Regions from separate parts of the Streptomyces sp. NPDC104761 genome, predicted to be linked through region 1. Evidence: riboswitches for the same ligand, from Rfam matches in the RefSeq annotation. Region 1 holds a riboswitch; the other holds the start of a gene.
The links. Region 1 has a riboswitch for glycine ahead of gcvT (glycine cleavage system aminomethyltransferase GcvT). Riboswitches for the same ligand answer to the same signal wherever they lie in the genome.
Positions count from the first base shown of each region.

Region 2: linked by a shared signal. The riboswitch ahead of gcvP (aminomethyl-transferring glycine dehydrogenase) and the one ahead of gcvT (glycine cleavage system aminomethyltransferase GcvT) in region 1 are both predicted to bind glycine.

Region 1 is NZ_JBVJNZ010000012.1:294,504-297,898, reverse strand. Features, by position in the region: gene gcvH (glycine cleavage system protein GcvH) at 1-273, opposite strand, end outside; gene gcvT (glycine cleavage system aminomethyltransferase GcvT) at 385-1,512, opposite strand; glycine riboswitch at 1,561-1,670, opposite strand; glycine riboswitch at 1,671-1,766, opposite strand; gene ACZ63F_RS30370 (AAA family ATPase) at 1,950-2,624, shown strand; gene ACZ63F_RS30365 (enhanced serine sensitivity protein SseB) at 2,724-3,395, shown strand, end outside.
Region 2 is NZ_JBVJNZ010000030.1:9,800-13,194, forward strand. Features, by position in the region: gene ACZ63F_RS41700 (DNA polymerase IV) at 1-541, shown strand, start outside; gene ACZ63F_RS41705 (PRC-barrel domain-containing protein) at 636-1,016, opposite strand; glycine riboswitch at 1,130-1,223, shown strand; gene gcvP (aminomethyl-transferring glycine dehydrogenase) at 1,401-3,395, shown strand, end outside.

The DNA of each region.
Region 1 (3,395 bases):
CACCAGGGACGGGTCGTCGACGACGTCCTCGTTGACCGCGGTGATCTCACCGGTGACCGGGGCGTACAGGTCGGACACCGACTTGGTCGACTCCAGCTCGCCGCAGGACTCGCCCGCGGTCACCGTGTCGCCGACCGCCGGGAGCTGGACGAAGACGACGTCACCGAGCGCGTTGGCCGCGTGCTCCGTGATGCCGACCGTCGCCACGCCGTCCTCGGCGGCCGTGAGCCACTCGTGCTCCTTGCTGTAACGCAGCTGCTGGGGGTTGCTCATGGCCTGAATTCTCCTGTACGCGGGGAAGTGCTGGTGAAGGGGGGACTGCTGGGGATACGCGTGATCAGCGGCGATGTGCGCGGGGTCACGCCCGGTGGGCTGCCCGGTGGGCTACTTCTGGCGCTTGTAGAAGGGCAGTGCCACGACCTCGTACGGCTCGTGACTGCCCCGGATGTCCACGCCCACGCCCGCCGTGCCCGGCGCCGAGTGCGCCGCGTCGACGTACGCCATGGCGATCGGCCTGCCCAGGGTGGGGGAGGGGGCGCCCGAGGTGACCTCTCCGATCACCTCGCCGCCGGCGACCACCGGGTAACCGGCGCGCGGCACCCGGCGGCCCTCGGCGATCAGGCCGACGAGCACCCGCGGCGGGTTCTGCTCGGCGCGGGCGGCGGCCTCGGCGAGCGCGGCGCGCCCCACGAAGTCGCCCTCCTTCTCGAACTTCACCACCCGGCCGAGCCCGGCGTCGAACGGGGTGAGCGAGGTGCTGAGCTCGTGCCCGTACAGCGGCATGCCCGCCTCGAGGCGCAGCGTGTCCCGGCAGGACAGCCCGCATGGCACCAGGCCGGCGCCCTCGCCGGCCTTGGTCAGCGCCTGCCACAGCTCCACCGCGTGCTCCGGCTTCACGAACAGCTCGAAGCCGTCCTCGCCGGTGTAGCCGGTGCGCGCGATCAGCGCCGGAACGCCGGCGACGGTGCCGGGCAGCCCGGCGTAGTACTTCAGCCCGTCCAGGTCGGCGTCGGTGAGGGAGGCGAGGATGCCGGGGGACTCCGGGCCCTGGACGGCGAGCAGCGCGTACGCGTCCCGGTCGTCGCGGACCTCGGCGTCGAACCCGGCGGAGCGCTCCACGAGCGCGTCGAGGACGACCTGGGCGTTGGAGGCGTTGGCGACGACCAGGTACTCGGTCTCGGCCAGCCGGTAGACGATCAGGTCGTCCAGGATGCCGCCGTCGGCCCGGCAGATCATGGTGTAGCGGGCCCGGCCCGTGCCGACGGAGGCGATGTTCCCGACCAGCGCGTGGTTCAGCAGGGCGGCGGCCTGGGGGCCGGTCACGGTGATCTCGCCCATGTGGGAGAGGTCGAAGAGCCCGGCCCTGGTGCGTACGGCAACGTGCTCGTCGCGCTCGGAGCCGTAGCGCAGGGGCATGTCCCAGCCGGCGAAGTCGGTCATGGTCGCGCCGAGCGAGCGGTGCAGGGCGTCGAGCGCGGTGCGGCGGGGTGCGGCGGAATCGGTACTGCTCATCGGTCGGTCGTCTCCCGAAGGTCCCAAGGGCATGACAGGCGAGGGCTGTCCTCCCCATCTGTCATCGGAACCTGAGAGGTTCGCCCTGACCACGGACGTGATCACGGCTTGCACCTTGGGTGGAGCCACTGACACAGCGGCCCGCTTTTCAGATGTGCCTCGCCCGCGCGGTAACGGGGCCTGAGAGATTCAAGGGAGGGACTTGCTCCTTCGGCGCCCCAGCGAACGGCTGGGGACTCTCCCGCGCGGATTCAAGCGGCCGGTATGCAGTTGGCGCGGACATCATTGCACGCCGCCCGGGGCCGTGGCAGGCCCGACCCGTCCCGCGCCTTTGTGACGGCCCTGTGGCAGGACGCGAACGGAACCGCGAGACACCGTGCATTACCTTCTCTTTACGGTTCGTGGGGAAAACCTTTCCTGAACCCCCAGGGAGGACGATCACGGTGACAAGGACCACGGCATACGCGACGACGACTGGCATCGCCCTGCCCCGGCAGCCGGCGGCCCCGGCCCGCGAGCGGTGCGACGAGCTCGCCGCGCCGGTCGTCCGCGACCTGCGCGGCCGGGCCGGGCACAGCCCGCACGGCCTGCTCTTCGGCCCCCGGGACCTGGTCGTGGTCACCGGGCTGCCCGGCAGCGGAAAATCCACCCTGATGCACCGCACCGTGCAGGGCATCCGCATCGACTCCCAGGACACCCGCGACCGCTGGGACGCCCGCCTGGCCCGTCTCCTGCCGTACGCCGTCTACCGCCCGCTGGTCCGCCTCGCCCACTACGCCGGGCTGCGCCGCGCCCTCGGCACCGGCGAGGGCGTGGTCGTGCACGACTGCGGGACCCAGGCCTGGGTGCGCGACTGGCTGGCCCGGGAGGCCCGCCGCCGCGGCGGCACCCTGCACCTGCTGCTGCTCGACGTCACGCCGGGCACGGCCCTGGACGGCCAGCGCGAGCGCGGCCGGGGCGTCTCCCGGTACGCCTTCCTGCGCCACCGCAGGGCGGCCGGCCGGCTGCTGCGGGCGGCGGAGAGGGGCAGACTTCCCGAGGGCGTCGGCTCGGCGGTCCTCCTCGACCGGGCCGCGGCGGACGTACTGCGCCGGATCGGCTTCGCGGGCTGAGGCCGCCATCGGGGCCGAACCGGCTGGTGGGGTGGCTTTGTCGGCGTCACCCGCTAGCCTTTCCAGCCTCAGCAGCGGTTTCCAGCAGGCGGTAGGCAGATGGACTTCCCGGCGGACATTCCCGCGGACTTCCCGGCACAGGCGCACCCCCACCCGCACGGCGGGTGGCCCGGCAACGAACTGGAGGAGGTCCTGTCGGCCTCCCTCGGCGTGCCCGCGGCGGCCGGCCGGCTCATCGAGGTACTGGGCCGGAGCTTCCTGTGGATCCCGCTGCCCGAGGGCGGCGGCCCGCACAGCGGCCCGCTGGACCTGCCCACCACGCAGATCGAGGGCCAGGTGTACGTGCCGGTCTTCAGCTCCGAGGAGCAGTTCCGGCAGGTGGCCGGCTCCCACCTGTCGTACACGATCGCCCCGGCGGTCGAGTTCGCCCGCGGACTGCCCCCGCAGGTCGGCATCGCCGTCAACCCCGGGGGTGTCGTGGGTGTCCCGCTGCCGCCGGAGGCGGTCGCCCAGCTCTGCCGGGCCGGCCGCACCGAACTGGACGGTCCCGCCTCCGGCGGCCGGGTCCGCCTCTTCGAACCGGACTGGCAGGACGACCCGGTGGACTTCCTGGCCGCGGCGTCGGCGGAGTTCGCGGCGATCGGCGTGGTCGCCACGGCCCGCCGCTGCCTGGCCGCCATCGAGACGGCCGACCCGGTGATGTTCGTGGGCATCGAACTCTCCCAGTGGGAGGGCGACTTGCGCGCCCTGCCCCTGGAGGCCCTGGGCAGG
Region 2 (3,395 bases), on a different contig from region 1:
TGTAAGGCGGCTGCGGGGGGCCGGGCTGTCCGGGCGGACCATCGTGCTGAAGGTGCGGCGGTACGACTTCTCGACGCTCACCAGGTCCGAGACGCTCAGGGGGCCGACCGACGACCCGGCGGTGGTGCGGGAGGCGGCGGCGCGGCTGCTGGACTCGGTGGACACGACGGGGGGTGTACGCCTGCTGGGGGTGGGGGTGACGGGGCTGGCCGACTACACGCAGGAGGACCTGTTCGCGCAGGCGGCGGCCGGGGAGGGGGCGGCGGAGTTCACAGCGGAGGACGAGGCTGCGGAGCCGGTCACCGAGGAGCAGGCGGCTGCCGAGCGGCGGTGGCCCGCGGGGCACGACGTGCGGCACTCCGAGTACGGACACGGATGGGTGCAGGGGAGTGGGCTGGGGCGGGTGACGGTGCGGTTCGAGACGCCGGGGTCGGTCGGGCCGGGGAGAGTGCGGACGTTCCGGGTCGAGGATCCCGAGCTGGAGCCCGCGGAGCCATTGCCGTTGGTGCCGGGGAGTCCGGCGGACGGCGTGCGTGCGTGACCGCGGGTGGAGCTGGGCGGGGGTGGGGACGCTTACCGGCCCATCGCCCCAGCGGCACGACTGCCCGCAGCCATGTGCTTCGGCCGCGTCGGCCTCACGCGCCCGCGTCCTCCGTTCCCGCCAGCTTGCCGAAGTCGTGGTCCGGATGGTCCTGTGGCGGGGCGCTCGTGTCCAGGCCGTAGTGGTGGTAGAGCTGCAGCTCCTGTTCGGGGGAGAGGTGGCGGCCCACGCCGAAGTCGGGGGCGTCTTTGATCAGGGCGCGGTCGAAGGGGACCTGAAGAGTGCCCTCGACCAGTTCGCTGGGTTCCAGGGGGACGAAGGCGTCCCTGGAGAACAGGCCGGTGCGTATGGCCGCCCACTCCGGCACGCCCGTCGCGTCGTCGAGGTACACCTCGTCGATCGTGCCGATCTTCGTGCCGTTGCGGTCGAACGCCTTGCGGCCGATCAGGTTGCGCGGATCGATGTCGGTCTGCACGGGCCCTCCACTTGGTCGCAACTCATCCGTAAGCACTACAAAAGAGCACATTGAAGGAGGCGGCCACTCGAAGGCTCCGGTGTTGCCCCCGCTGGTAGGCTGACAGCGGCTGCTGACCCCGTGCGGGAGAGTCCTCCGGGAAACCGGAGGCGCCGAAGGAGCAAATCCTCCCCGGAATCTCTCAGGCCCACGTACCGCACGGACGAGGTCACTCTGGAAAGCAGGGCGGATGTCGACGGTGTCCGCTCTCACCGACGGTGCAAGCCGATGGCCCGCTAGGGCGCACCGGCGAAGCTCTCAGGTCAGATGACAGAGGGGGAGGCCGTCGGGGTACCCGTGCCGGGGTACCCCTCGAAGGTCGCGTCAGACCAGGAGGCCTCCGCAATGACCGCCCAGCGCATCCCGCTCTCCGAACTCGAGCAGGGTATTCCCTTCGAGCAGCGCCATATCGGCCCCGACCACGAGGCGCGGGCCAAGATGCTCGCCCAGGTCGGCTACGGCTCGCTCGACGAGCTGACCGCCGCCGCCGTGCCGGACGTGATCAAGAACGCCGACCGGCTCGACCTGCCCGGTGCCCGCACCGAGGCCGAGGTGCTGGCCGAACTGCGCTCCCTGGCCGACCGGAACCAGGTGCTCGACTCGATGATCGGCCTGGGGTACTACGGGACCTTCACGCCGCCCGTCATCCTGCGCAACGTGATGGAGAACCCCGCCTGGTACACGGCCTACACGCCGTACCAGCCGGAGATCTCCCAGGGGCGCCTGGAAGCGCTGCTGAACTTCCAGACCGTGGTCGCCGACCTCACCGGGCTGCCCACCTCCGGTGCCTCGCTGCTCGACGAGGGCACGGCCGCCGCCGAGGCGATGGCCCTCTCGCTGCGCATGGGCAAGAACAAGAAGGGCGTCTTCGTCGTCGACGCGGACGCGCTGCCGCAGACCGTCGCCGTGATCCAGACCCGGGCCGAGCCCACGGGCGTGGAGGTCGTGGTCGCCGACCTCACCGACGGCATTCCGGCGGAGCTCGCCGGGCGGGAGATCAACGGGGTGCTCGTCCAGTACCCCGGCGCCTCCGGTGCCGTACGCGACATCAAGGCCGTCGTCGAGCAGGCGCACGAGGTGGGTGCGCTCGTCACCGTCGCCGCCGACCTGCTCGCGCTCACCCTGCTGACCTCGCCCGGTGAGCTCGGGGCCGACATCGCCGTCGGCACCACCCAGCGGTTCGGTGTGCCGATGGGCTTCGGCGGTCCGCACGCCGGTTACATGGCGGTCCGCGAGAAGTTCGCGCGCAGCCTGCCCGGGCGCCTCGTGGGTGTCTCCGTGGACGCCGACGGGAACAAGGCGTACCGGCTGGCGCTGCAGACCCGCGAGCAGCACATCCGGCGGGAGAAGGCCACCAGCAACATCTGCACCGCGCAGGTGCTGCTCGCCGTGATGGCCGGCATGTACGCCGTCTACCACGGGCCCGAGGGGCTCAGGGCCATCGCGCAGCGGACGCACCGCTACGCCACGATCCTCGCCGCGGGGCTCACGGCCGGCGGTGTCGAGATCGTGCACGGCGCCTACTTCGACACCCTCACCGCGCGCGTGCCCGGCAAGGCCGCCGGGATCGCCGCCGCCGCCCGCGAGGCCGGTGTCAACCTGCGGCTCGTCGATGCCGACCACGTCTCCATGGCCTGCGACGAGACCACCACCCGCGCCCAGCTGAGCGCCGTCTGGACGGCCTTCGGCGTCAAGGGCGACGTCGAGGCGCTGGACGCCGTCGTCGAGGACTCGCTCCCCGAGGCGCTGCTGCGCACCGACGGCTACCTGACCCACCCCGTCTTCCAGCAGCACCGCTCCGAGACCGCGATGCTCCGCTACCTGCGCAGGCTCGCGGACCGGGACTACGCGCTGGACCGCGGCATGATCCCGCTGGGCTCCTGCACCATGAAGCTCAACGCGACCACCGAGATGGAGCCGGTCACCTGGCCCGAGTTCGGCCAGCTGCACCCGTTCGCGCCCGCCGAGCAGGCGCAGGGCTACCTGACCCTGATCCGGGAGCTGGAGGAGCGGCTCGCCGAGGTCACCGGCTACGACAAGGTGTCCCTGCAGCCCAACGCCGGATCGCAGGGCGAGTTCGCCGGCCTGCTCGCCGTGCGCGCGTACCACCGCGCCAACGGCGACGCACAGCGGACCGTGTGCCTGATCCCGTCGTCCGCACACGGCACCAACGCCGCCAGCGCCGTCATGGCGGGCATGAAGGTCGTCGTCGTGAAGACCGCCGAGGACGGCGAGATCGACGTCGCCGACCTGCGGGCGAAGATCGAGCAGCACCGCGACGAACTCGCCGTGCTGATGATCACCTACCCGTCCACGCACGGGGTTTTCGAGGAGCACGTC